2 regions of the Cupriavidus sp. UGS-1 genome follow, and region 1 is predicted to be linked to the other one. Evidence: predicted binding sites of a transcription regulator. Region 1 holds the regulator's gene; the other holds the start of a gene.

What was found. The regulator sigma-54, encoded in region 1, starts transcription at its own class of promoters, with help from an activator protein. The targets are predictions, from matches to a motif close to TGGCANGNAANCTGCTTT.
Region 2: a site for sigma-54 is predicted at 10,903-10,920, ahead of LRR16_RS22335 (circularly permuted type 2 ATP-grasp protein). Genes of this name have one in related genera too.

The regions. Positions count from the first base shown of each region.
Region 1 is NZ_JAJQJF010000022.1:28,732-43,155, reverse strand. It holds gene LRR16_RS21930 (Na/Pi cotransporter family protein) at 1-1,701, opposite strand, end outside; gene LRR16_RS21925 (adenine phosphoribosyltransferase) at 1,873-2,445, opposite strand; gene LRR16_RS21920 (monovalent cation:proton antiporter family protein) at 2,507-4,486, opposite strand; gene LRR16_RS21915 (SIS domain-containing protein) at 4,743-5,726, shown strand; gene lptC (LPS export ABC transporter periplasmic protein LptC) at 5,735-6,364, shown strand; gene lptA (lipopolysaccharide transport periplasmic protein LptA) at 6,445-7,074, shown strand; gene lptB (LPS export ABC transporter ATP-binding protein) at 7,172-7,996, shown strand; gene LRR16_RS21895 (RNA polymerase factor sigma-54) at 8,185-9,663, shown strand; gene hpf (ribosome hibernation-promoting factor, HPF/YfiA family) at 9,713-10,069, shown strand; gene ptsN (PTS IIA-like nitrogen regulatory protein PtsN) at 10,449-10,904, shown strand; gene hprK (HPr(Ser) kinase/phosphatase) at 10,977-11,948, shown strand; gene LRR16_RS21875 (PsiF family protein) at 12,137-12,427, shown strand; gene rapZ (RNase adapter RapZ) at 12,706-13,587, shown strand; gene LRR16_RS21865 (LON peptidase substrate-binding domain-containing protein) at 13,671-14,324, shown strand; gene mutY (A/G-specific adenine glycosylase) at 14,381-14,424, opposite strand, start outside.
Region 2 is NZ_JAJQJF010000023.1:43,349-57,772, reverse strand. It holds gene LRR16_RS22385 (Hsp33 family molecular chaperone HslO) at 1-798, shown strand, start outside; gene LRR16_RS22380 (hypothetical protein) at 1,082-1,486, shown strand; gene ftsB (cell division protein FtsB) at 1,546-1,887, opposite strand; gene eno (phosphopyruvate hydratase) at 1,977-3,266, opposite strand; gene LRR16_RS22365 (DUF1330 domain-containing protein) at 3,398-3,688, opposite strand; gene kdsA (3-deoxy-8-phosphooctulonate synthase) at 3,817-4,686, opposite strand; gene LRR16_RS22355 (CTP synthase) at 4,712-6,367, opposite strand; gene LRR16_RS22350 (peptidase) at 6,514-7,335, opposite strand; gene LRR16_RS22345 (transglutaminase family protein) at 7,434-8,252, opposite strand; gene LRR16_RS22340 (alpha-E domain-containing protein) at 8,284-9,237, opposite strand; gene LRR16_RS22335 (circularly permuted type 2 ATP-grasp protein) at 9,319-10,791, opposite strand; gene LRR16_RS22330 (gluconokinase) at 11,022-11,531, opposite strand; gene edd (phosphogluconate dehydratase) at 11,744-13,606, opposite strand; gene LRR16_RS22320 (MurR/RpiR family transcriptional regulator) at 13,901-14,424, shown strand, end outside.

The DNA.
Region 1 (14,424 bases):
CGCCTGGGCAGGTGCGCCACCGGCGGCCGCGGGCGCAGCGGCGCCCTCGTCCTGCTGGCCGTCGTCTTCGCGCAGGCGGCTGCGATCGAGCGCCCCGGCCTCTTCCAGCACCGGATAGGCGGTCGCGCAGAACAGCGAGTTCAGCCGCTTCAGGTCGCTGATCACGTCCAGGTGCAGCGAGCTGGTGTCGATGCTCTCGATGGTCTGCGTGGCGACGCGGCGCAGGTGGGTATGCGAATACTTGCGCTCCAGTTCGCGGAAGGTCGCCTTCTCGCGCATCAGCTGCCGGGCGCTCTTCAGGTCGCCGTTCAGGAACACCGACAGCCCCAGCCGCAGATTGCTGATCAGCCGCGCATGCATCTCGGTGATCTCCTGCATGCCGGCTTCCGAGAACACCAGGTTGTGGGCGATCTTCTTGTCGCGCGCATCGAGCAGGATCCGCTCGATGATGTCGGCCGCATGCTCCAGATTGATATTGAGCGAGATGATCTCGGTCCAGCGGCGGCCGTCGCGCTCGTCGAGCGCCTCGACGCTGATGCGCGTCAGGTACAGCTTGATCGCGGTATAGAGATCGTCGATCTCGTCGTCGATGCGGCAGGTGGCGGCGGCCAGCTTGGCGTCGTTGGTCCGCAGCACGCGCAGCATGTTGTCGAGCATCTGCTCGACGCGGTCGCCGATGCGCAGCACCTCGCGCGCGGCATTGGCCAGCGCCAGCGTCGGCGTGGACAGCGCGGCCGGATCGAGGTGGCGCGGCGTGACCTGGCTCTCGCCGGTGTTGCGGCCCGGCAATATCGCTTCGCACAACCGCGCCAGCGGCGCGGTCAGCCCGATCAGCGCGACCGCCAGCACCACGTTGAACAGCAGGTGGAAATTGACGATCAGCCGCTGCGGGTCCGCATCGAGCGCGCGCAGCAGCGTCTGCGCCTCGTCCAGCAGCGGCAGCGCCACCACGCAGCCGAGCAGGCGCGACAGCAGATTGCCCAGCGTCACCCGTTTGCCGGGCTGGTTGTTGCCTGAGGTCGTCAGGAACGCCGAAATGCCGGAACCGAGGTTGGCCCCGAGCACCAGCGCCAGCGCGACGGGGATGGACACCACGCCCGCCGAGGCCAGCGCGCCGCAGAACAGCACCACGGCCAGGCTGGAATAGGACAGCACGGTCAGGAAGGCGCCGACCAGCATGTCGAGCGCGGTGTCGCCGGTCAGGCTGGCGAACAGCACCTTGACGCCGGCGGCCTCGACCACCGGACGGGTCGCATTGGAGATCAGCTCCAGCGCCAGCGTGATCAGCCCCAGGCCGATCAGCACGCGGCCGACGTGGCCCGGTCTGCTGCCCTTCCAGCTCAGATGCGCGATCACGCCGATGAAGATCAGCAGCGGCGACAGCCACGACAGGTCCAGCGAGAACACCTGCACCATCATCGCGGTGCCGACGTTGGCACCGAGCATGATGGCCAGCGCGGGCGCGACCGCGATCAGGCCCTGGCTGACGAAGGAGCTGACGATGACGGCGGTCGCATTGCTGCTTTGCACCAGGCCGGTCACGCCGAGGCCGGCGGCGAAGGCGGTGAAGCGATTGGCAACGCTGGCGGAGAGCACGTGGCGCAGGTTCGCGCCGTAGACGCGCAGAATACCGACCTTGACGATATTCGTGCCCCAGACCAGCAGCGCGACCCCGGAGAGCAGATGAAGCAGAACGCCCATGGTGTGGCACCCATTGCGGCCGGTGCGGCGGTCAGAGGCAGGGGCCGCCCGGCCCTTGTTGTGAATGAACGGCCATTATGCGCCCGCGCTGCGGACGAGGGCAACGCGGGGCGCCGGCGATGGTGCGCTTCGCAACGCTGGGCGGCGTTGCGGTTTTTGCGCGAAGGACGTTCAGTGGCCCTCGAATCGGCACACGGTAAAGAGCGGCAGGCCGCTGTCGAGCAGATGGCGCGAGCCGCCGAGCTCGGGCAGGTCGACGATCGCTGCGCCTTCCACCACGGTGGCGCCGAGCCGCTCGAGCAGCCGGCGTCCAGCCATCATGGTGCCGCCGGTGGCGATCAGGTCGTCGATCAGCAGCACGCGGTCGCCGGGCTTGCAGGCATCGGCGTGGATCTCGACGGTGGCGCTGCCGTATTCGAGCTCGTATTCCTCGGCCACGGTCTGGAATGGCAGCTTGCCCTTCTTGCGGATCGGCACGAAGCCCAGGTTCAGCTCGTAGGCGACGATCGCGCCGAGGATGAAGCCGCGGGCATCGATGCCGGCCACCATGTCGAGGCCGGCGTCCATGTAGCGGTGCACGAATACGTCGATCAGCACGCGCAGCGTCTTCGGGTCCTGCAGCAGCGGCGTGATGTCGCGAAACATCACGCCGGGCTGCGGCCAGTCGGGCACGGTGCGGATGCGGTCGCGCAGATAGGTGGTCACGTCGCCCAGCGGCGGGGACTGGATGGTGGGAGCGGGCATGGTCGGAAACAACGGATGAAGGGGTTGGCTGAAGCGCCAGTCATCTAGGATAGCGGCTGCGTCAGCGCTCGGTGATCCGCTGCTCGGCCGCCTCGAGCGCCTCGGGCGTGCCGCGCAGCACCAGGATGTCGCCGGGTTCGAGCACGGTATCGGGCTGCGGATCGAAGGCACGGATGCCGCGCCGCCGCACGGCGGTGACCTCGACGCCGATATGCTCGAGCCCCAGCGTGCCGAGGCGGCGGCCGACCGCGGTCGCGTCCGGCCCCAGCGACAGCGAATGCAGCCGCACCGAGTCGCGCTCGATCATGTCCTCCTCGTCGTCGCGGCCGTGGAAGTAGCCGCGCAGCAGGCTGTAGCGCGCATCGCGGGCCTGCTGCACGCCGCGCACCACGCGCCGCATCGGTACGCCCAGCAGCACCAGCGCATGCGAGGCCAGCATCAGGCTGCCCTCGATGATCTCGGGCACGACCTCGGTCGCGCCGGCGCGCTGCAGCGCTTCCAGCTCCGAATCGTCGACCGTGCGCACGATCACCGGCAATGCCGGCTCGAGCTCGTGCACATGGTGCAGCACCTTCAGCGCCGACGGCGTGTTGGCATAGGTGATGATCACCGCCGCGGCGCGATGGATGCCGGCGGCGATCAGCGCCTCGCGCCGCCCCGCGTCGCCGTAGACCACCGTATCGCCGGCCGCCGCGGCCTCGCGCACGCGGTCCGGATCCAGGTCCAGCGCGACATAGCCGATGCCCTCGCGCTCGAGCATGCGCGCCAGGTTCTGGCCGCTGCGGCCGTAGCCGCAGATGATCGCGTGTTTCTCGGTCTGCAGGCTCTGCGCGGCGATGCGGGTCATGTTCAGCGACTGCAGCAGCCATTCGTTGGCGGCAAAGCGCATTGCAATCGCATCGCTGTACTGGATCAGGAACGGCGCCACCAGCATCGACAGCAGCATCGACGCCAGGATCACCTGCGTCAGCACCGGATCGACCAGGCCCAGCCCGTCGATCTGGTTCAGCAGCACGAAGCCGAACTCGCCGGCCTGTGCCAGCCCCAGGCCGGTGCGGATCGCCACGCCGGGACGCGAGCCGAACAGCCGCGCCAGCCCGGCGATCAGCACGAACTTGAACAGCACCGGCACGATCAGCAGCGTCAGTACCAGCCACAGGTTGTCGATCACCACGCGGACATTGAGCAGCATGCCGATGGTGACGAAGAACAGCCCGAGCAGCACGTCGCGGAACGGCTTGATGTCTTCCTCGACCTGATGCCGGTATGGCGTTTCCGCGATCAGCATGCCGGCCATGAAGGCGCCGAGCGCCATCGACAGGCCCAGCCGCTCGGTCAGGGCCGCCATGCCCAGCGTGACCAGCAGCAGGTTCAGCATGAACAGTTCCTGCGAGCGGCGCGCGGCCACCACGTGGAACCAGCGGCTGACCACGCGCTTGCCCAGCACGAAGATCAGCGTCAGCGCTACCACGATCTTGACGATGGCCAGCGCCAGCGCCATCGGCAGTTCGCCCGGGTCGCGCGACAGCGCGGGGATCACGATCAGCAGCGGCACCACCGCCAGATCCTGGAACAGCAGCACGCTGAAGATATTGCGGCCGTGCTCGGTCTCGAGCTCCAGCCGTTCGGACAGCATCTTGGAGACGATCGCGGTCGACGACATTGCCAGCGCGCCGCCCAGCGCAATCGACGCCTGCCAGGTCAGGTCGAACACCGCGCTGAACAGCCAGCCGACCGGCGCCACCGCCAGCATGGTCAGCACCACCTGGCTGCCGCCGAGGCCGAACACCAGCCGGCGCATCGAGCGCAGCTTGGCCAGATTGAACTCCAGCCCGATCGAGAACATCAAAAAGACCACGCCGAACTCGGCAAGGTACTTGGTCTGGCCGGAATCGCTGGCCAAACCCAGCGCGTGGGGCCCGATCAGGATGCCGACCGCCAGATAGCCGAGCATCGGCGGCAGCTGCAGCATGCGGAAGGCGACCACGCCAAGCACGGCGGCGGCCAGCAGCACAAGGGTCAAGTCCAGCGGAGAATGCATTCGGGCGGGCCGGTGTTGGTGCGAGCGATGGTGCGAGCGGTGGTGCGGGCGGTGGTGCAGATTGCGGTGCGGCAGTGCAGCGGTTGCGGGCAGTAATGCAAGCGGTGGACCAGGAACGGACCTGCCCGGCCCGGCAGTGTTTCGTCAGGGGGCGGCCGGCCGGCGGAGACGGGACCCGAACGCGAAGGCCGACGCCGCGCCGGACGCGCTGCCACCGGCCCGGGCGCCATCGCATTCATTGGTATACTTCGTCGCCATGATAGCCAATTTCAATGCGGAAAGAGCACTCGAGCTCGCACGCCATACCCTGCAAATCGAAGCCGATGCGGTCGCCGCGTTGTCGTCGCGGCTGACGCCGGACTTCGCGCGGGCGGTGCGGCTGGTGCTGGAGTGCTCGGGCCGCGTGGTCGTTTCCGGCATCGGCAAGTCCGGCCATATCGGCCGCAAGGTCGCCGCCACGCTGGCCTCGACCGGGACGCCCGCCTTCTTCGTCCATCCTGCCGAGGCTTCGCACGGCGACCTCGGCATGATCACGCGCGACGACGTGCTGATCGCCTTCTCCAACTCCGGCGAGACCTCCGAACTGCTGTCGATCGTGCCGATCGTCAAGCGCATCGGCGCCAAGCTGATCTCGGTGACCGGCAATATCGAGTCGAACCTGGCGCAACTGGCCGACGCCCATCTGGACGCCCGCGTCGACAAGGAAGCCTGCCCGCTGAACCTGGCCCCGACCGCCAGCACCACGGCGGCGCTGGCGCTGGGCGATGCGCTGGCGGTAGCGGTGCTCGATGCGCGCGGCTTCGGCGAAGAGGATTTCGCACGCTCGCACCCCGGCGGTGCCCTGGGGCGCAAGCTGCTGACCCATGTGCGGGACGTGATGCGCACCGGCAATGCGGTGCCCGAAGTCCGTGAAAGCACGCCGCTGGCGCAGGCGCTGATGGAAATCACCCGCAAGGGCATGGCCATGACCGCGATCGTCGACGCCGACGGCCGCGCGATCGGCGTCTTCACCGACGGCGACCTGCGCCGGCTGCTGGAAACGCCGCGCGACTGGAAGACGGTGCCGATCGGCGAGGTCATGCATGCCAACCCGTTCACGGTCGGACCGGACCAGCTCGCGGTCGAGGCGGTGCAGATCATGGAAGCGAACCGCATCAACCAGCTGCTGGTGGTCGACGCCGACCAGCGCCTGGTCGGCGCGCTGCATATCCATGACCTGACCCGGGCCAAGGTCATCTGACGCACGCCATGCGGGATCTGTTTCCTTCCCTGTCCCGGCTCGCGCTGCGGCTGATGCCGCTGCTGCTGATGGCGCTGGTTGCCGGCAGTACCTTCTGGCTGGTGCAGGTCAATACGCCGCGCGAGGTCAGCGATACCGAACGCCAGAAGCGCCACGTGCCCGACTACTGGATGGAGCGCTTCACCGCGACCGAACTGGCCGAGGACGGCAGCACCAAGATGCGCTTCACCGGCGAGCGGATGATCCATTACGAGGACGACCAGACCTACGAGGTCACGCGGCCGGCGATGCGAGCCTACGAGCCGGATCGGCCGCCGGTGACCGGCACCGCCGACCTCGGCAAGATGAACGCCGACGCGAGCGTGATCGACCTGTTCGGCAATGCCCATATCGTTCGCGTGCAGGGCGCCGATCCGTCGCAGGACCCGCAGATGAGCGCGACGTCGAGCTACTTCCAGATCCTGATCAACGACGACATCGTCAAGACCGACAAGCCGGTCAAGCTGACGCGCGGCCCGTCGGTGATGACCGCCAACGGCCTGGTCTTCAACAATGTCACGCGCGAGGTCAATCTGCTCGGCAATGTGCGCGGCACCATCGTGATGGCGCCGCGCGGCGGCGGCAGCGCGAAACCATGACGCATCGCGCCCGCGCGCCAGGGGCGCACCCCTCGAACGTTCCCTCCCGGACAACGCCAATCAACGCCATCGTGGCCAACATGACCCTGACCCTGACGACCTGGACCCGCCGCCGCGCCACCGCCGTGCTGCTCGCCTTCGCCGCCGGCATGACGCTGGCCCTGCCGGCGCTCGCCGAACGCGCCGACCGCGACAAGCCGCTGGTGCTCGAGGCCGACAACGCCAGCTACGACGACGTCAAGCAGATCTATACGCTGACCGGCAACGTGGTGCTGACCAAGGGAACCATGGTACTGAAGTCCGATGCCGCCGAGGTCCGCACCGACCCCGAGGGCTACCAGTACGCGGTGGCGACCTCGAAGGGCGGCAAGCAGGCCTACATCCGGCAGAAGCGCGACAACGTCGACGAGTACATCGACGGCTGGGGCGACCGCATCGAATACGACGGCAAGCAGGAAGTGGCCAAGCTGATCGGCAATGCGCGCATGGCGCGCCTGGCCGGCGCCAAGATCGTCGACGAGATTCGCGGCGCGGTGCTGACCTACGACAGCCGCAACGAGTTCTACACCGCGGCCGGCGGCAGCGGCAACGCGGCGCCGGCGAACCCGTCCGGCCGCGTGCGCGCCGTGCTGTCGCCGCGCCAGAGCCAGGGGACCGGCGGCAGCGGTGCCGGGGTGGACCTGAAGGGCTCGCCGACGGCCAAACCCTGACTCCGGCCTGCCTCGGTGCCTGACCCCGTGCCGCCCGGCACGCTTCGCCGCACCTTCGCAGCACGTTCGCATTAAGCAGTATCAAAGGATTGCCCACATGTCCGTTGCCGACACCGCTACCGCCACCGCTCCCGCCGCCAACGCCAACACCGCAGCCGGCGCTGGCGCCGGCACGATGCCCGTCACCAGCAATCTGGTGGTGCGCCATCTGAAGAAGCGCTACGGCTCGCGCACCGTGGTCAAGGACGTGTCGCTCGACGTCAAGAGCGGCGAGGTGGTCGGCCTGCTTGGCCCCAACGGCGCGGGCAAGACCACGTCGTTCTACATGATCGTGGGCCTGGTCGCGCTCGACGAAGGCGACATCGTGCTCGATGGCCAGCACATCAGCGGCCTGCCGATCCACGAGCGCGCGCGCATGGGCCTGTCGTACCTGCCGCAGGAAGCGTCGGTGTTCCGCAAGCTCAATGTCGAGCAGAACATCCGCGCGGTGCTGGAACTGCAGCGCGACAACGGCAAGGCGTTATCCGCGGCCGAGATCGAGCGCCGGCTCGACAGCCTGCTCGACGATCTGCAGATCGCCCACCTGCGCAACAATCCTGCGCTGTCGCTGTCCGGCGGCGAGCGCCGGCGCGTCGAGATCGCGCGGGCGCTGGCCTCGGCGCCGCGCTTCATCCTGCTGGACGAACCGTTCGCCGGCGTCGATCCGATCGCCGTCGGCGAGATCCAGCGCATCGTCAGCTTCCTGAAGGCGCGCAATATCGGCGTGCTGATCACCGACCACAACGTGCGTGAGACGCTGGGCATCTGCGACCACGCCTACATCATCAGCGAGGGCGCGGTGCTGGCGGCAGGCGAGCCCAAGGAAATCATTGCCAACGAATCGGTGCGGCGCGTTTACCTGGGCGAAAACTTCCGCATGTAATTGCTTGACCCGGGGCGGCACGACACGCGGCTGCCCCGCCCTGCGAGGCAGCGGCTTCGTACGCCGGCAAGCGATGCCACGATCATGCTCTGGTGATCCATCAGGCAATCGCTTCTGCCCACGCAATCGAAACTTCCGATAGCAAATTCCGTTCCATCGCGGCCGAAGTTGCGCATAAAATAGGCCGCATGAAACCGTCGCTACAGCTACGCCTCTCCCAGCATCTGGCCCTGACGCCGCAGCTGCAGCAGTCGATCCGGCTGTTGCAGTTGTCCACGCTGGAACTGCAACAGGAAGTCGAGCAGGCGCTGACCGAGAATCCGCTGCTCGAACGCGAACACGACTGGATCGAAAGCCCGCTGCGCGTCGCCGCCGACGGGTCGGTCAACGTGCAGACCGCCACCACGACCCCGCCCGCCGAACCGGCGGCGCCCGCGGACTCGCGCGCGGACGGTGCCGCCGCGGCCGACGATGGCTATGCCGACGGCGCGGGCGACGATTATGGCGGCGACTGGAGCCTGGACGACTTCGCCCGCCGTCCGCAAAGCGATGAGGACGAAAAAACGCCGCTGCAATTGCGCGACGCCGAGCCCACGCTGCGCGAATATCTGATGGAGCAATTGGCTCCGCTGAAAATCTCGACGCGCGACAAGGGCCTGGCGATTTTCCTGATCGAATCGCTCGACGACGACGGTTATCTAAGCGCGTCGCTCGAGGAAATCCTGTCCGAATTGCCGGAAGAGCTCGAGTTCGAACTGGACGAAGTGCATGCGATGCTGACGCTGCTGCAAAGCTTCGATCCGCCCGGGGTCGGCGCACGCAACGCAGCAGAATGCCTGTCGCTGCAACTGCGCCGCATCGAACATCCGCAGCGCGACCTGGCGATGACCATCGTCCGCCACCATCTCGAACTGCTGGCCGCGCGCGACTACACACGGCTGAAGAAGGCCCTGCAGGTCGACGACATGCAGTTGAAGGCCGCGCACGAGCTGATCCGCTCGCTCGCGCCGTATCCTGGCCACGCCTACAGCCGGCCGGAAGCGGACTTCGTGGTGCCCGACGTATTCGTGCGCAAGAGCGGCCACAACTGGATCGCGCAGCTCAATCCCGATGTGATGCCACGGCTACGCATCAACGATATGTATGCGCAAATCTTGCGCGGCGCGAAAGGCGATACCGGCGCCGCGGGATTGCAGCAGAAACTGCAGGAGGCGCGCTGGCTCATCAAGAATATCCAGCAGCGTTTCGACACCATTTTGCGCGTCGCACAAGCCATCGTGGAGCGGCAAAAGAATTTCTTTACGCACGGCGAAATTGCGATGCGCCCCTTGGTTTTGCGGGAGATAGCCGATACACTGGGTCTACACGAGTCGACTATTTCTCGTGTGACGACCAACAAGTACATGGCCACCCCGATGGGGACATTCGAGCTGAAATATTTCTTCGGCAGCCATGTATCGACCGAGACCGGCGGTGCCGCGTCTTCCACCGCAATCCGTGCGCTGATCAAGCAGCTGATAGGAGCCGAAGACCCCAGAAACCCGTTGTCCGACAGCCGGATTGCCGAACTGCTGGGGGAACAAGGCTTCGTCGTGGCGCGACGTACCGTCGCCAAATATCGTGAAGCCTTGAAGATCCCGGCCGTGAACCTTCGCAAGTCTTTGTAGCCGAGTCGCATCGCCTGCCTGGTGCGGCTCTTTCAGAAGGAGAAGCGCTATGAACTTCAAGATCAGTGGACACCACTTGGACATCACGCCGTCGCTGCGTGAGTACGTGGAAACGAAACTGGAGCGAATCCTCAGGCATTTCGATCAGGTTATTGACGTCAGCGTGCTGCTATCGGTCGACAATCAAAAGGAAAAGGATCGCCGGCAACGCGCGGAAATCAATGTGCATCTGAAGGGCAAGGACATCTTTGTCGAGGCGCACCACGAAGATCTCTATGCGGCGATCGACATGCTGGTCGACAAGCTGGACCGGCAAGTGATCCGCTACAAGGACAAGGTGCAGAGCCACGACCGCGAATCGCTGAAGTATCACAGCAGCCTGGTGGCGAACCAGGCCCAGCAGTAGCTTGAAGATTCGGCGCGGCCACAACGCCGGCCGGCCTTGAAGTGAGGAAAGAAGCCGTGCCAGGAGCACGGCTTTTTTGCGCCCGTCGCGGCACGGGACCTTCGCAGCCTATAGGATGAAACCGGAATGGGGTTCCGTCTGGCAGGCTTCCCGGTGTATGCTGTGCAATACATATAGAGAATGCCCGCCCCGTTTCCTTGTGCAATGCCGCTCGGGGCGATCGGCATCGGACGGCAGGGAGCCCCCCTGCACTATAATGTGCCGCACGCTGATAGTCGGGAAGCGGCGGCAACGAACGCACCGCCCAGCAACGGCAGACCGGCCCACGCCGGCAAGGACCGCATGGCGGCGCCAGTTTCAGGAATTCCGCGCATTTCAAATGAACCGTTTGGCCAAACTGCTGCCGCCCGGCAATATCTCGCTCGACGTCAGCGTCACCAGCAAGAAACGCGTGTTCGAACAGGCCGGCTTGCTGTTCGAAAACAACCATGGCGTGGCGCGCGCCACGGTGACCGACAATCTGTTTGCCCGCGAATCGCTTGGCTCGACCGGGCTTGGTGCCGGCGTGGCAATCCCGCATGGCCGCATCAAGGGCCTGAAACAGCCGCTGGCTGCCTTCATGCGGCTTGCCGAGCCGATCCCGTTCGAATCGCCCGACGGCAAGCCGGTTTCGCTGCTGATCTTCCTGCTGGTGCCGGAACAGGCCACGCAGCAACATCTGGAAATCCTGTCGGAAATCGCTCAGCTATTGTCCGATCGCGACATGCGTGATGGCCTCGCCGCTTTGCCGACGCCCGATGCGGTTCACCAGTTGCTGGTGCAATGGCATCCTTGACCCTCCCGGCATAAGCGCGCACAGCCGCGCCAACCGCATATACCACCGCCTTAGCGCCCCGCCTCATCCCGCATGGAACTCACCGGCGTCACCTCCCAGTCGATCTTCGACGACAACGCAGCCGACCTCAAACTGTCCTGGGTGGCCGGGCTGGAGGGCGCCGATCGCGCCTTCGACCTCGACTTCGCACGCGAGGCGACCTCGGCGGCCGACCTGGTCGGCCACTTGAACCTGATCCACCCGAACCGGATCCAGGTGCTGGGCAAGCCGGAGATCACCTACTACCAGCGGCTCGACGACGAAACGCGCAAGCGGCAGATGGGTGAGCTGATCCTGCTGGAGCCACCCTTCCTCGTCGTCGCCGACGGCATGGAGCCGCCGCCCGACCTCGAACTGCGATGCACCCGCTCGTCGACGCCGCTGTTCACGACCCCGGTGTCGTCGGCCGCGGTAATCGACCATCTGCGGTTGTATCTGTCGCGCATTTCCGCGCCGCGGGTCACGATGCACGGCGTGTTTCTCGACATCCTCGGCATGGGCGTGCTGATCATGGGCGAATCCGGCCTGGGCAAGAGCGAACTCGGCCTGGAACTGATCTCCCGCGGACATGGCCTGGTCGCCGACGATGCGGTCGATTTCGTGCGTCTTGGCCCCGATTTCGTCGAGGGTCGCTGCCCGCCGCTGCTGCAGAACCTGCTGGAAGTGCGCGGCCTGGGCCTGCTCGATATCAAGACGATCTTCGGCGAAACCGCGGTGCGCCGGAAGATGAAGCTCAAGCTGGTGGTCCAGCTGGTCCGCCGCAACGACGGCGAATTCGAACGGCTGCCGCTCGATTCGCAATATCTCGACGTGCTCGGCCTGCCCATCCACATGGTGAAGATCCAGGTTGCGGCCGGCCGCAACCTCGCGGTGCTGGTCGAGGCCGCCGTGCGCAACACCATCCTGCGGCTGCGCGGCATCGACACGCTGCGCGATTTCATGGATCGCCAGCGCGCCGCGATGCAGGCCGACGCGGCCTCGCGCGGCCAGGGCCGTCTGCTCTGAGCGTTGGACCGGAGCGCCCACTGAGCGTCTGCTCGAGCATGCATTGACGCATCGGCGTGCCCGACACGCCGGCAGCGTCAACCTGATTGGGGTTTTCAGCGTTTTGTGCTGTAATGGGCATCACGCCCAGCCTGCGCCGTTGCGCATCCTGCGCTTGGCGACCCGATCCTCAGTCAGGAGATTCCAGCATGAAGACACTGATCGCAACCTGCGTGCTGCTGTGCCCGCTGGTCGCCACGGGCGCCTTTGCCCAGACCGCCTCCGGCAACAGCCAGCAGAGCAAGATGAAGACGTGCAATGCGCAGGCCGCAGGCAAGACCGGTGACGAGCGCAAGGCCTTCATGAAGGAATGCCTGTCCGCCAAGCCCGCTACCGCCGGCAACTCGCAGCAGCAAAAGATGAAGGCCTGCAACGCGCAGGCGAGCGGCAAGAAGGGCGACGAACGCAAGGCGTTCATGAAGGAGTGCCTGTCCGCGTGACGGCATACCGGTCGGCCGTTGTGCCCGGAGCGGGCGGACGGCCGATCAAGCAGGCCCATCAAGGCCAATGAAGGCGAATCGCACGGCACCCGGCGGTTCGCTTTTTTCTTTGCTGTTTCGCCGCTCTCGCCGCTCTCGCCGTTCTTGCCGCGCTGCGCGTGCATTGCGCGGCTTTCGCACGCTTTCGCCGCTTTTCCCGCTTGCCGCGCCATCCCGGACCACGGATTTCATCGGACCGTCATGACGCAATCATCACGCGATGCTATCCTTCAAGCGTTATGCGCATCGTCCTCATCACCGGCATTTCCGGCTCCGGCAAATCGGTTGCATTGAACGTGCTTGAAGACGCAGGCTACTACTGCGTCGACAACCTGCCAGCGCAGTTCATCCCGGAACTCGCCCGCTATCTCGCGGCCGAGGGCTACACGCATCTGGGCATCGCCACCGATATCCGCAGCCGCGAATCGCTGGCGCGGCTGCCCGAGACACTGCGCAGCCTGTCGGCCGAGCACGAGGTCCGCGTGGTCTTCCTGACCGCCAATACCGATTCGCTGGTGCAGCGCTATTCGGAAACGCGGCGGCGCCATCCGCTGTCCGTGCGGCTCGCGGCGGGCGGGGCGAGCGGTGCGCCCGCACCGACCGAGACCCCGCTGGTCGAAGCGATCGAGATGGAACGCGAACTGCTGAGTCCGCTGGCCGAATCGGCGCACCGCATCGACACCAGCAATGTGCGCACGAATACGCTGCGCGCCTGGATCAAGGACTTCATCCGCGACGACAATCTGCAGCTGACGCTGCTGTTCACGTCGTTCGGCTTCAAGCACGGCGTGCCCAGCGATGCCGACATGGTGTTCGACGTGCGCTCGCTGCCCAATCCGTACTACGACCTGCAGCTGCGGCCGCTGACCGGACGCGATGCGCCGGTGATCGACTTCCTGCAGAGTCAGCCGATGGTGCTCGCGATGGCAGAGGACATCCGCGCCTATGTCGAGAAATGGCTGCCGAGCTTCGTCGCCGACAACCGCAGCTATCTGACGGTGGCGATCGGTTGCACCGGCGGCCAGCACCGCTCGGTCTATATCGCGGAAAGACTTGCCAACTACTTCCGCGCGCATGGTAATGTGCTGGTCAGACACCGCGAGCTGGTGCCGGTCAGCTGATCCGGCCGACCCAGGCGGTGGATCCCGGCGGCGGCGCAACATGCTTGCCCCCGCCCTGTGAGCGAAAGTCTTCTCGGGATCGCATGTCTTCCAGTTCCGCAGCGTCCAATCACGCGGCACCGCTCCACGTCGAAGTCGACAGCCTGCCGCTGTTTCCGCTCCACACCGTGCTGTTTCCCGGCGGCCGGCTGCCGCTGCGCGTATTCGAGTCCCGCTACGTCGACATGGTGCGCAATTGCCTGCGCGACAACGCGGCATTCGGCGTCTGCCTGATCGCCAGCGGCACCGAGGTCGCGCAGGAAGGGGCCGCCACCGTGCCGGAAGCCGTCGGCTGTCTCGCCGAAATCGTCGACTGCAATATGGAGCAGCTTGGCGTGCTGCTGATCGAGACACGGGGCAGGCAACGCTTTCGCATCCTCGAACACCATACCCGCGACGACGGCCTGCTGGTCGCACGCGCCGAGCTGCTGCCCGACGACGTGATCGACTGCAAGCTGGAACTGCTGGGCGAATGCCTCGCCGCGCTGCGCCGGATCGTCGCCTCTCTGCACGCGCCGCCGCACAAGCTGCCGTTCGCCGAGCCGATGCAGTGGGAGGATCCGAGCTGGGTCGCCAATCGGCTATGCGAACTGCTGCCGGTGCCGATGAAGGCCAAACAGATGCTGATGGCGCTGCCCGACGCCGGCATGCGGATCGAGATCGTTCATCGCTTCATGCGCCAGCACCACATGTTGTAGCGGCTGTAGCACGTGGCCACATCGCCGCGGCCGGTTCCAGCGGGCGAATCACACCTTCAGAACAATTGCGGCGCCACCTCGCCGGCCAGCAGCTTGCGCA
Region 2 (14,424 bases), on a different contig from region 1:
GTGCGGATGCTGGTGGTCGAATGCCTGCCCGACCTGTCGCTGCGCGGCACCGCCAAGCTGGCCGAAGGCGTCGAGATCGCCGACGATGCCACGCTGGCCGAACTGGTCAATCAGCATGGCCAGGGCCGCTTTGCCATCACGCTGGACCCGCACGACAAGCTGCCGGGCCAGCAGCCCTACCAGGGCATCGTGCCGCTGGCCGACGCCCACGGACCGCTGGGTTCGATCAGCGCCGTGCTCGAGCACTACATGCAGGCCTCGGAGCAGCTCGACACGCGGCTGTGGCTGGCCGCCGACGACCGCGTCGCCGCCGGCATGCTGCTGCAGAAGCTGCCCTCCTACGGCGGCACGATGGAAGGCAAGCCCGGCCGGCCGCCCGCGCAGGTCGGCGAGACCGGCGCGCCGCTGTCGGCTCATGGCCGCGCCCAGGATCTCGACACCTGGGACCGCGCCTGCCAGCTCGGCGCCACGCTGAAGACCGAGGAACTGCTGGCCGAGCAGCCCGATACGCTGCTGCGGCGGCTGTTCTGGGAGGATCTGCAGGATGCCGGGCTGCGCGTGTTCGAACCGGGCACGCCGCACTTCCGTTGCTCGTGCTCGCGGACCAAGGTGGCCAACATGCTGCAGTCGCTGGGCCAGGCCGAGGTCGACGACATCGTGGCCGAGCGCGGCTCGGTCGAGATCCATTGCGACTTCTGCGGCCAGGAGTACCGCTTCGACCCGGTCGACTGCGCACAGTTGTTCAGCGGCGCCGCGATGCCGGCGGGTGTCGGCGAGGGCGCCGGGCATCGGCACTGAGCTGCACTGAGTTGCCCTGAGCGGCGGCACTGAGCGCGACCGCGCCAGCCTCACCCGTTCCCCGGATGTTCTCCCTCTCCCCTCAGGGGGAGAGGGTTGGGGAGAGGAGGTGGTTTCAAGCCCCACCGCCATATTCACCGCCGCTGCCCTCTCCCCCGCCCCTCTCCCGCAAGCGGGAGAGGGGAGAAACCCTGCAGTGCGCAGGCGCCGCAAACTTTGTGCGCTCACTAAAATCAAAGACAACAAAGTCTTACCGACACCCGCGCACCGCCTGGAGGTCATCATGCCGGCCATCCCTTCGTCGATCCGTCTTGCATTGCTGGCCGCGCCGCTGCTGGCCGCGGGATGCGCCGCCAATCTGCCCCGCGACATCAACGGTTCGCCGCCCATCGCCCGGCTGGCGCCGGATGCCGGCTCGCGCGGCCCGGCAGCGCCGCTCAGTGCCGAGGAACGCAAGCGCCTCGACACGCTGAACAAGCAGGTGCTGCGCGAACAGGAAGCCGCGATCGCGCGCGATCAGCAGGCCCAGGCATGGGCGCGCGCGTCGACCTACGCCTATCCGGCGTATCCGCTGTCGAGCTGGAGTCTGTACTACGGGGGATGGGGCCGCGGCCGCTGGGGCGGCGGGGTCAGCATCGGCTCGCCCGGCTATTGGGGCTGGGGCGGCTATCCGTACTGGTGGTGGTAAAGCGGCTGGCGTGAGCGCCGAGCCGGCGCCAGCCTGGCGCTCCGTCGCGCGGTGGTGACTTAGCGCCCGCCGGAGGCTGGCTTCGTCGCCGGAGGCGGCGGCAGCGGCGGCGTGGCGCTGACCTTGGGGGCCGGCGCGACGAACTGGATGAACACCTCGCCGTCCTTGACCATGCCGAGCTCGTAGCGCGCCCGTTCCTCGACCGCGCCGGTGCCGTCCTGCAGGTCCAGCACCTCGCCCTCGAGCTTGGCGTTGCGGCGCTTCAGCTGTTCGTTGCGGGCGGTCTGCTCGCCGACCTGCTTGTTCAATTCCCACACGCGCAACCAGCCGCCCTTGCCCAGCCACAGGGGGTACTGGATCGCGAGCAGCACCACGAACAACAGCAGCGTAATCAGGCGCATGGGCAATTAGAGATCGGACGACTTGGCGGTGGCGGCGCTTGCGAGGGGCGCGGCGGCCGGGGCCGCCGCACACCCGCCGACTCCCGGGCTTAGCGCAGATTGTAGAACGCGCTCTTGCCGGGGTAGCTGGCGATATCGCCCAGGTCTTCCTCGATGCGCAGCAGCTGGTTGTACTTGGCGATACGGTCCGAGCGGGACAGCGAGCCGGTCTTGATCTGGCCGGCGTTGGTGCCGACCGCGATATCGGCGATCGTGCTGTCCTCGGTCTCGCCCGAACGGTGCGAGATCACGGCCGTGTAGCCGGCGCGCTTGGCCATCTCGATCGCGGCGAAGGTCTCGGTCAGCGTGCCGATCTGGTTGATCTTGATCAGGATCGAGTTGCCGATGCCCTTCTCGATGCCTTCCTTCAGGATCTTGGTGTTGGTGACGAACAGGTCGTCGCCGACCAGCTGCACACGCTTGCCGAGCTTGTCGGTCAGCACCTTCCAGCCGTCCCAGTCGCCCTCGGCCATGCCGTCCTCGATCGACACGATCGGGAACTTGTCGCACAGATTGGCCAGGTAGTCGGCCCACTGGGTCGAGTTCAGCGTCAGGCCTTCGCCTTCGAGGTGATACAGGTCCTCGCCTTCGCGGAAGAACTCGCTCGAGGCGCAGTCCAGCGCCAGCAGCACGTCCTCGCCGGCACGGTAGCCGGCCTTCTCGATCGCCTGCAGGATCGTGTTCAGGCATTCCTCGTTCGAGGCGAAGTTCGGGGCGAAGCCGCCTTCGTCGCCGACCGCGGTCGACATGCCCTTGTCGGCCAGGATTTTCTTCAGCGCGTGGAACACCTCGGCGCCGCAGCGCAGCGCTTCACGGAAGCTCTTCTGCGACACCGGCATGATCATGAATTCCTGGATGTCCAGGCTGTTGTTGGCGTGCGCGCCGCCGTTGACGATGTTCATCATCGGCACCGGCATCTGCATCGCGCCCGAACCGCCGAAGTAGCGGTACAGCGGCAGGCCGGCTTCCTCGGCGGCGGCCTTGGCGACCGCCATCGACACGGCCAGCATCGCGTTGGCGCCCAGGCGGCTCTTGTTCTCGGTGCCGTCCAGATCGATCAGCGTGCGGTCCAGGAAGGCCTGCTCGGAGGCGTCCAGGCCCATGATCGCTTCGGAGATCTCGGTGTTGATGTGCTCGACGGCCTTCAGCACGCCCTTGCCCAGGTAGCGCGACTTGTCGCCGTCGCGCAGTTCGATCGCCTCGCGCGAGCCGGTCGACGCGCCCGACGGCACCGCGGCGCGGCCCATCACGCCCGATTCGAGCAGAACGTCGCATTCGACGGTCGGGTTGCCGCGCGAGTCGAGAACCTCGCGACCGATGATATCTACGATTGCACTCATGGATTCCTCTTGATCTAGATCTGATGAAGCTTGGGTCCGTGCACTGCGACTGTGCACCGCGTCTGGTATCGCGCTGCCTTGCCCGCGTGCTCCGGATGGAGACCCGCGTCAGGCGACGCGCCGGTCGAAGCTCAAACGCCCTCGACCACGATCATGTTCATCCGGGCCGCATGCTCGCGCGCCTTGCGGGCCGCGCGGTAGGTCTCGCCGTCGTGGAAGGCCTGGGCCGCCTCGACGCTCGGGAATTTCAGCAGCACCACGCGGGTCGGCGCCCATTCGCCTTCGAGCGGGACCGTGCGGCCGCCGCGCACCAGCACCTCGGCGCCGTGCTCCTGCATGGCCTTGCTGGACAGGACCTTGTACTGCTCGTACTGCTGCGGATCGGTGACGTCGACGTAGGCGATGATGTAGCCGGCGGCCATGCGTATCTCCAGGATGAATCTTATGGTTGTCAACGTTGCCGCCGGATGACGGCGGCAACGTGCGGAATCGGTGATCGGCGAGAAAGCCGTTGCAGCTGACGATTGACGGCTGGCGCTTGGCGCCGCGCTCAGGCGCAGGCCGGCCAGCCGAAATTGTCTTCGAGGAAGCCGGCGCGCTTGGTGAGCGCGTCCAGGTCCTTCAGCACCGCCAGCAGTTCGCGCATGCGCGACAGCGGCACGGCATTGGGACCGTCGGACATCGCCTTGCTTGGATCCGGATGGGTTTCCATGAACAGGCCCGCGATACCGACCGCCACCGCGGCGCGCGCCAGCACCGGCACGAACTCGCGCTGGCCGCCCGAGCTGGTGCCCTGCCCGCCCGGCAGCTGCACCGAGTGGGTCGCGTCGAACACCACCGGCGCGCCCGTCTCGCGCATGATCGCCAGCGAGCGCATGTCGGAAACCAGGTTGTTATAGCCGAACGACACGCCGCGCTCGCACGCCATGAAGCTGTCCTCGGGCAGGCCGGCTTCGCGGGCGGCGTCGCGGGCCTTGTCGATGACGTTCTTCATGTCGCCCGGGGCCAGGAACTGGCCCTTCTTGATATTGACCGGCTTGCCGCTCTGGGCGCAGGCGCGGATGAAATCGGTCTGCCGGCACAGGAAGGCCGGCGTCTGCAGCACGTCGACCACCGCCGCCACCGGCGCGATCTCGTCGATCTCGTGGATGTCGGTCAGCACCGGCACGCCGATCTCGCGCTTGACCGTGGCCAGGATCTCCAGCCCCTTCTCCATGCCCAGTCCGCGAAAGGACTTGCCCGACGAGCGGTTCGCCTTGTCGAACGAGGACTTGTAGATGAAGGGGATGCCGAGTTCGCCGGTGATCGTCTTCAGCTGGCCTGCCGTATCGAGGGCCATCTGCTCCGACTCGATCACGCAGGGCCCGGCGATCAGGAAGAACGGCTGGTCCAGGCCGACGTCGAATCCACACAATTTCATCTTGCTCTCCTGCTATGCGGCCGCTTCAGGCGCCCTTGCGGCGCTGCTGGCCGGCCAGCGCGGCTTCCACGTAGGCCTTGAACAGCGGATGGCCCGCGCGCGGCGTCGAGGTGAATTCCGGATGGAACTGCACGCCGACGAACCACGGGTGCATCTGCGCCGGCAGCTCCATCATCTCGGGCAGGTTCTCGGTCGGGGTGCGGGCCGAGATCACCATGCCGGCCTGTTCCAGCTGCGGCACATAGTGATTGTTGACCTCGTAGCGATGGCGATGCCGCTCGTTGACCTCGGCGCCGTAGATCTGCGCGGCCTTGGTGTCCGCCTTGACGGGCACGCGCTGCGCGCCCAGGCGCATCGTGCCGCCCAGATCGGAATCGGCCGAGCGCTGCTCGACCTTGCCGTCTCGGTCCACCCATTCGGTGATCAGCGCGACCACCGGGTGTTCGGTCTCGAGGCTGAACTCGGTCGAGTTGGCGTCGCGCATGCCGGCCACATGGCGGGCGAACTCGATCACCGCCAGCTGCATGCCCAGGCAGATGCCCAGGTACGGCACCTTGTTCTCGCGCGCATACTGGATCGCGCGGATCTTGCCCTCGGTGCCGCGCTTGCCGAAGCCGCCCGGCACCAGGATTGCGTCCAGCGGCTTGAGCACTTCGAGGTGGCCCGATTCCAGTTCCTCGGAATCGATGTATTCGATATTGACGCGCGTCGCGGTATGCATGCCCGCGTGACGCAGCGCCTCGATCAGCGACTTGTACGACTCGGTCAGGTCGACATACTTGCCGACCATGCCGATCGTCACTTCGTGTTCGGGGTTTTCCTGCGCGTTGACCAGCTTCTGCCACATCGACAGGTCGGCCGGCTTCGGATCGAGGCGCAGCTCCTCGCAGATCAGCCGGTCCAGGCCCTGCTCGTTGAGCATCTGCGGGATCTTGTAGATGCTGTCGACGTCCCACACCGAAATCACCGCTTCCTGCGGGATATTGGCGAACAGCGAGATCTTGGCGCGTTCGTCGTCCGGAATCGGCCGGTCGGCGCGGCACAGCAGCGCGGTCGGCGAGATGCCGATTTCGCGCAGCTTCTGCACCGAGTGCTGGGTGGGCTTGGTCTTGAGCTCGCCGGCGCTGGCGATGAACGGCACCAGCGTCAGATGGACGAAGGCCGCGTGGTTGCGGCCCATGCGCAGGCTCATCTGGCGCGCGGCCTCCAGGAACGGCAGCGATTCGATGTCACCGACGGTACCGCCGATCTCGACCAGCGCCACGTCGGCCTTGCCTTCGTGCGAGGCGGCCGCGCCCTTCTCGATGAACGCCTGGATCTCGTTGGTGATATGCGGGATCACCTGCACGGTCTTGCCCAGGTATTCGCCGCGCCGCTCCTTGCGGATCACCGATTCGTAGATCTGGCCCGTGGTGAAGTTGTTCGACTTGCGCATCTTGGCCGAGACGAAGCGCTCGTAGTGGCCAAGATCGAGGTCGGTCTCCGCGCCGTCTTCCGTGACGAATACTTCGCCATGCTGGAAGGGGCTCATCGTGCCGGGGTCGACGTTGATGTAGGGATCGAGCTTGAGGAGGGTGACTTTGAGGCCGCGCGACTCGAGAATAGCCGCGAGCGAGGCGGCAGCGATGCCCTTGCCGAGGGAAGAGACGACGCCACCGGTGACGAAGACGAATTTGGTCATAAACCGAGCTTGCCGGGGAAATCGGGATTATACATGAGCGGGGCCGGATGGACCGCCCGAATCGGCGTGCCGGACTGTGCGCTCACGTGTCGAATTCGGCCGCGCCCCGGCACCGTGCAAGCCCTCGAAGCCAGCTCCACCACGGTTCACTGCGGTTCGCGCGGACGCTCGCGCCGTGCCCGCACCGGCTGCCCCCAGCGGTCGCCCTCGCCCTGCCGCGTCAGCGGGTGCTCGACCCGGTCGGCGGCGTCCCATTCCGGATTGTCGATCTCGCGGAATACCTGGCGCAGGCGCTCGCCCCAGGTCTCGCGGATCATGCAGAAATACGGATTGCGATCGTCGATCGTGGCAAAGCGCGTCACATGCAGCGAATCGGCCTCGTAGACCAGCAGGTCCAGCGGCAGCCCCACCGAGATATTGGACTTGAGCGTCGAGTCCATCGAGATCAGCGCGCACTTGGCCCCTTCGGCCAGCGGCAACGCCGGATGCACCACGCGGTCGATGATCGGCTTGCCGTACTTGGCCTCGCCGATCTGGAAGTAGCAGTTCTCCGGCGTCGCCTCGACGAAATTGCCGGCCGCATAGATATTGAACAGGCGCGCCCGTTCCCGGCCGATCTGGCCGCCGAAGATCAGGCTGACGTTGAACTCGATGCCGGCATCGCGCAGCGCATCGGCATCGCGCCGATGCACCTGGCGCACCGCGTCGCCGACGATCGAGGCCGCTTCGAACATATCGCGCGCGGTCCACAGCGAGCGCTTGCCGTCGCGGCTCTCCATCAGGATCTGGCGGATCGACTGGCTGATGGCCAGGTTGCCGGCGGTCATCAGCACCATGACGCGGTCGCCGGTCTCCTCGAACACCGTCAGCTTGCGGGCGGTCGAGATCGCGTCGACACCCGCATTGGTGCGCGAGTCGGACAGGAATACCAGGCCGGCATCGAGCCGCATGGCTACACAGTACGTCATGGCTTTGTCTTATTGTGGTGACATGGCGCGCGGCGGAACGCGCGGGAGCATCCCGGCATTCTAGCGCCCTCCTCGCGCGCGCCCTGCACCCCGGAGGCTCAGACCGGCTCGATCAGGATCTGCACCGACAGCGATTCGGTGCCGCCGCCCTCGCGCACGCCGCGGATCGGCGCCGCGGAGCGGTAGTCGCGCCCCACCGCCAGGCGGATATGGCGGGTGTCGGTGAAGCAGCCGTGCGTCACGTCGATGCTGCACCAGCGCTCGCGCTCGGTGTCGACGCACAGGTCGGCCCAGGCGTGGCTGGCCAGCTCGGTGGCGGCCGGGTCGTGGAAATAGCCGCTGACGTAGCGCGCCGGCACACCGAAGGCGCGGCAGGCGGCCACCATCACCTGCGCCTGGTCCTGGCAGACCCCGGCGCCGAGTGCGAAGGCCTCGGCGGCGCTGGTGCCGACATCGGTGGCATTGGGCTGGTAGCGCACGCGTTCGCCAATCGCCTGGGCCAGCGCCAGCAGCGCGGCCGGGTCATGGCCGGCGGCCAGATACGGCGCGGCGAATGCGCTCAGCTCGGCCGGCGCGCTGGTCAGCGGCGTGCCGCTGCGAAAGTACAGCGGCGACACGCGCGCCTCGCCCGGCGGCGGGGCGTCGCCAAAGCAGCCGTCGGCATCGGCGGCGGGCGTGATCTCGACCTCGCCGCTGGCGGCGATGGTGATGGTGTCGGCCGGCCGCGCCAGCGTGAACTGATGGACGATATTGCCGAAGCCGTCGAGCGACTCGGACAGATTGCCCGGCACCGACAGCTGCCATTGGTGCACCTGCTGCAGCGGGCCGGAGCGCGGCGCCAGCCGCAGCTCGTGAACGCTGCGGATCACCGGCTCGGTATAGCGATAAACGGTGCGGTGGTGGATCTGGTATTTCACGGTCCTGTCGCGCGACGCCGGGTTCAGGCTTTCAGGCTGCCAGCGGGGGCACCAGGAAATCCCGGCTGATGCCGCTGCCCAGATCGCCGATGCGTTCAAGGAAGCTGGTCAGGAACGCGTGCAGCCCGACCGCGAAGATGTCGTCGATGCGCGCGTATTTGAGGTCGGCATGCAGTTTACCAGCGTGCCGTTCGGTCTCGGCGGACTGCTGGTTGCGCACCAGCGCCAGGATCGCCACCACCTCGTCCATGCTCGACACCAGCGAACGCGGCATGTCGGGCCGCAGGATCAGCAGTTCGGCGACGCGCACCGGCGTGATCACGGTGCGGTAGATCTTGCGGTAGACCTCGAAGCCGGACACCGAGCGCAGCACCGCGGCCCAGTGATAGAAATCCTGTTCGGTCCGCTCGCTGCCGCCATTCTCGCTGCCGGTGGCCTGGAACTTGACGTCGAGGATCCGCGCGGTATTGTCGGCGCGCTCCAGGAAGGTGCCCAGCCGCATGAAGTGGAAGGCGTCGTCCTTCAGCATGGTGCCGAACTGCACGCCGCGCGCCAGATGCGAGCGGAACTTGACCCATTCGAAGAACTGCGACGGATCGTCGCGCAGCACGCCGTCCGTGATCATCCGCTGCACGTCCAGCCACGTGGTGTTCAGCGTCTCCCACACCTCGGTCGTCAGCGAACCGCGCACGGCCCGCGCGTTCTCGCGCGCCGCGCGCAGGCAGCTCATGATCGACGACGGGTTGGTCATGTCGCGCACCATGAAGTCGATCACGTCCTCGCGCGAGAGCAGCCCGTACTTGTGGTCGAACGCGTGCGTCAACTCGGAGATATCGAGCATCGCCCACCAGCCCTGCTCGGCCACCTCGATCGATTGCGGCAGCAGCGAGGTCTGGTAGTTGACGTCGAGCATGCGCGCGGTATTTTCGGCGCGCTCGGTGTAGCGCGCCATCCAGAACAGGTGGTCGGCGGTGCGGCTCAGCATGATGGCTCTCCGTGGTCCGGTCGAAGATCGCGGGGGGTCGGCAGGGGTTGCCAGGTATCGATGGCTCGGCGGTTCAGCGGTTCAGCGCTCCAGCACCCAGGTGTCCTTGGTGCCGCCGCCCTGCGAGGAATTGACCACCAGCGACCCCTCGCGCAGCGCCACGCGCGTCAGCCCGCCCGGCACCATGCGCACCTCCTTGCCCGACAGCACGAACGGCCGCAGATCGATATGGCGCGGCGCGATGCCGGCCTCGACATAGGTCGGACAGGTCGACAGCGCCAGCGTCGGTTGCGCGATGTATTGATGCGGCCGCGCCTTGACCACCTCGCGGAACGCGTCGATCTCCGCGCGCGTCGCCGCCGGCCCGACCAGCATGCCGTAGCCGCCGGCGCCATGCGTTTCCTTGACCACGAGTTCGTCCATGTGGTCGAGCACGTACTGCAGATCGTCCGGGCGCCGGCACATATAGGTCGGCACGTTGGCCAGCAGCGGCTCCTCGCCCAGATAGAAGCGGATCATCTCCGGCACATAGGGATAGATCGACTTGTCGTCGGCGACGCCGGTACCGATCGCATTGCATACCGTGACATTGCCGGCGCGATAGACCGCCAGCAGGCCGGCCGCGCCCAGCGTCGAATCGGGCCGGAACACCAGCGGATCGAGAAAGTCGTCGTCGACGCGGCGGTAGATCACGTCGACGCGCTGTGGGCCCTGCGTGGTGCGCATGTACAGAAAGTCGTCCTGCACGAACAGGTCGCTGCCCTCGACCAGTTCGATGCCCATCTGCTGCGCCAGGAACGCATGTTCGAAATAGGCGGAGTTGTACATGCCGGGCGTCAGCACCACCACGGTGGGATCGGCCATCCCCTGCGGCGACACGCTGCGCAGCATGTCCAGCAGCAGGTCGGGATAGTGGGCCACCGGCGCGACGCGGTTGCGCGCAAACAGCTCGGGGAACAACCGCATCATCATCTTGCGATTCTCGAGCATGTACGAGACGCCGGACGGCACCCGCAGATTGTCCTCGAGCACATAGAACTCGCCCTCGCCGGCGCGCACCACGTCGATGCCGGCGACATGCGCATAGATGTCGCGCGGCACGTCGATGCCCAGCATCTCGGGACGGTACTGCGCGTTGTCGTAGACCTGCTCGGGCGGAATCACGCCGGCGCGGATGATGTCCTGCCCGTGATAGATGTCATGGATGAAGCGGTTCAGCGCGGCGACCCGCTGGCGCAGGCCCCGCTCCAGCAGCGCCCATTCGCCGGCCGGGAAGATGCGCGGAATCACGTCGAACGGGATGGTGCGCTCGGTGCCGCTGTTGTCCTCGTCCTTGTCGCCATAGACGGCGAAGGTGATGCCCACGCGCCGGAACACCAGGTCGGCCTCGGCACGCTTGTTGGCCATGGTGGCCTCCGACTGGCGCGCCAGCCAGTCGGCGAAGTGACGGTAGTGCGGCCGGATCGCGTCGGGCGACAAGGCCTGCCCGGCGGCGATGTTCGGGGGCGCATCGCCGCGCCAGTCCAGCATTTCATCGAAAAACCGCGCCGCCATGATGCCCTCCCCAGTGCCGGGCGCCCGACCGGCCGCCGCGCATCGTTGACTCCTACAGCATACGTCCGGCCGCTGCCCCCGAGAAGGAAGTCAGGTGCCTTGGCAGACATTCAAGCAAGATGTCTGCCAGTGGAAAGGTTGCGCAAACGGGGCGGAAAGACGCGCAGGGGCGGGAAACGTCACGGAATGGCGCGGAGCGGCGCGGGAACAGGCCGCCCCGGCACACCATTTCAGTGCACGGGCTGGCCGCCGCGGACTGGCGGACGCTCCGCCAGGATCTGGCGCACCAGCTCCTCGGGCGGCTTGCGGATATCGAGCACCAGCGCGTCGCGCGGCTCCTCCAGCGTATCGAGCTGGCTCTGCAGCAGCTTGGGGTCGAAGAAATGCCCGCTGCGGCCGGCCAGGCGGGTGCGCAGCACGTCGATATCGCCCTTCAGGTAGATGAAGCTGACCCCGCCGTCGGGCGGCGTCAGCCGGTCGCGATAGATCTGGCGCAGCGCGGAGCAGGTGAAGACGTGGGGGCGGCCCTCGGCGCGGGCCTGGTCGATGGCCGCGCGCATCGCGTCCAGCCAGGGCCAGCGGTCCTCGTCGGTCAGCGGAATGCCCGCGGCCATCTTGGCCTTGTTGGCGGCGCTGTGGAATTCGTCGGCATCATGGAAGCCGCAATGCAGCGCCTGCGCCAGCAGCGAGCCGACCGTGGTCTTGCCGCTGCCGGAGACGCCCATCAGGATATAGATCATGTCTGCTCCATCGATCAGGATCGGACGGTCGGTGCCGTCCTTGTTGGTCTGACCGCGCGCCGGCGAGTTCGCATGCGGGCGGTCGAGGCCGGACGCCAGGTCCGGCCGACTTCGGGATTGATTCGGTATCGGATATCGCCCAGCGGATAGCGGATAGCGGGTTCCGGATAGCGGCTGCCGCAAGTACGCCCTACAGCACGACTACAGCACGACTATAGTGCGCGCGGCGCCGCCATCGCATCGGCCTCGCTGAGGTCCAGCGCGCTGCCGCCCTGCTCGGCGCCGCGCGCGTGGCGGCGGAACAGGCCGAACAGGCCGCGGCCCAGGCTGTAGTCGGCGAACGCGTCCTGCGGCGGTGCAGCAGGCGCGCGCGCCGCGAGCTCTGCCGGATCGCCGAGCCACGCCAGCGTGCCGGCGACCGCATCGACGCGCAGCAGGTCGCCATCGCGCACGCGCGCCAGCGGACCGCCCGCGCTGGCCTCGGGGCCGACGTGGATCACCGCCGGCACCTTGCCGGAGGCACCCGACATGCGGCCGTCGGTGACCAGCGCGACGCGATGGCCGGCGTCCTGCAGCGCGCCCAGCGGCGGCGTCAGCCGGTGCAGCTCCGGCATGCCGTTGGCGTTCGGCCCCTGGAAGCGCACCACGACGATGACGTCGCGGTCGAGCTCGCCGCGCGCGAACGCGTCCTGCAACGCCTGCTGCGATTCGAACACGCGCGCCGGCGCCTCGACGATCCGGTGCTCGGGCGCGACCGCCGACACCTTGATCACGCCGCGGCCCAGGTTGCCGGACATCAAGCGCAATCCGCCTTCGGGATCGAACGGCTTGTCGATCGGCGCGAGCACCTGCGCGTCGCCGCTTTGCGCCGGGGCTTCGCGCCACTGCAACGCGCCGTCGTGCAGTACCGGCTCCCGCGCATAACGCGCCAGTCCCGGGCCGGCCACGGTCTCGACGTCCTCGTGCAGCAGCCCGGCATCGAGCAGTTGCCGAATGACGAAGCCGACGCCGCCGGCCGCATGGAAATGATTGACGTCGGCGGCGCCGTTCGGATAGACGCGCGCCAGCAGCGGCGTCACGCGCGACAGCCGGTCGAAGTCGTCCCAGTCGATCACGATGCCGGCCGCACGCGCCATCGCCACCAGATGGATCGTGTGGTTGGTCGAGCCGCCGGTCGCCAGCAGTCCGACGATGCCGTTGACGACCGCGCGTTCGTCGACGATGCGGCAGATCGGCAGATAGCCATCGCCGCGTGCCGACAGTGCCAGCGCGCGCTGCGCCGCGGCGGCCGTCAGCGCATCGCGCAGGCCGCCCTCCGGCGGCACGAACGCCGCGCCCGGCAGATGCAGGCCCATGATTTCCATCAGCAGCTGGTTGCTGTTGGCGGTGCCATAGAACGTGCAGGTGCCGGCGCCGTGATAGGCCTGGCACTCGGCCTCGAGCAGCGCGTCGCGGCCGACCTGGCCGGTGGCATACAGCTGCCGCACGCGCGCCTTCTCCTTGTTGGGCAGGCCGCTGGCCATCGGTCCGGCCGGCACCATCACCACCGGCAAATGGCCGAACTGCAGCGCGCCCATCACCAGCCCCGGGACGATCTTGTCGCAGACGCCGAGCATCACCACCGCATCGAAGGTGTTGTGCGACAGCGCGATCGCGGCGCCCATCGCGATCGCATCGCGTGAGAACAGCGAAAGCTCCATGCCGGGATTGCCCTGCGTGATGCCGTCGCACATCGCCGGCACGCCGCCGGCGACCTGCGCCACCGCGCCCACTTCACGCGCCGCCGCGCGGATCAGCGCGGGATAGCGCTCATAGGGCTGGTGCGCGGACAGCATGTCGTTGTACGCGGTGACGATGCCGAGATTCAGCGCATGTTCCACGCGCAGCTTCAGCTTGTCGGCGGCCGGCAGCGCGGCGTAGCCATGAGCCAGGTTGGCGCAGGACAAGCCCTGTGCCGGGCCCAGTTCGCGTTGCGCGCGGGCGCAGCGCTCCAGGTAGGCGCTGCGGCTGGCGCGGCTACGTTCGACGATGCGCGCGGTGACGTCGCGCACGGCGGAATCGAGAGTCTGTGGCATTCGATATGAAGAGGCGAACGGGGGATCGGGCGGTTCGATCAACGGGATATCGGCGGATCCCGGCAGGGTCGATTTGTGTAGAATTTCTACATTCTACCGGAAGACGGCGCCATTCCAGAAGCCTCGTGTCGCACCGCCCCATCCCAAACAGCGAAAAAACCCAGTGAAATCGAGCTTTCCATCGTTCGGCATCAGGGTTATTCCCGACTGCGGCGCACGGCGTTCCACCCGATCATTCGGCCGGCCAAGTAGAATCTCTACAAATCCCGATCCAATCCGACTCTTGCCGCCCTCATGCGTGACCGCATCCTCGCCGTCTACGACTCCCTTCGCCCCTCCGAACGCCGCCTCGCCGACTACGTCGCGCGCCACGGCGCCAGCGTGATCCGGCTGTCGATGCCGGAGCTCGCTCGCCTTGCCGGCGTGTCGCAGCCGACCATTGCACGCTTTTGCGCGGCGCTCGGCTACGACGGCTTTCGCGAGTTCAAGCTGCAGTTCGCGCAGACCGTCGGCGCCGGCACGCCTTTCGTGCACCAGGACGTCAATCCGCAGGACCGGCCGGCCGATATCGCCGGCAAGGTGTTCGACCGCACCATCGCGACATTGATGTCGGTGCGCAATGCGTTGTCGGCCGATCAGATCGAGCACGGCATCGCGCTGCTGGCCGGCGCGCGCCGCATCGAGTTCTACGGCTGCGGCAACTCCGGCATCGTCGCCCTCGACATCCAGCACAAGTTCTTCCGTCTCGGCATGCCGACCGTCGCGTACTCCGATCCGCATGTGTTCAGCATGTCCGCCGCGCTGCTGGCGCCGGGCGA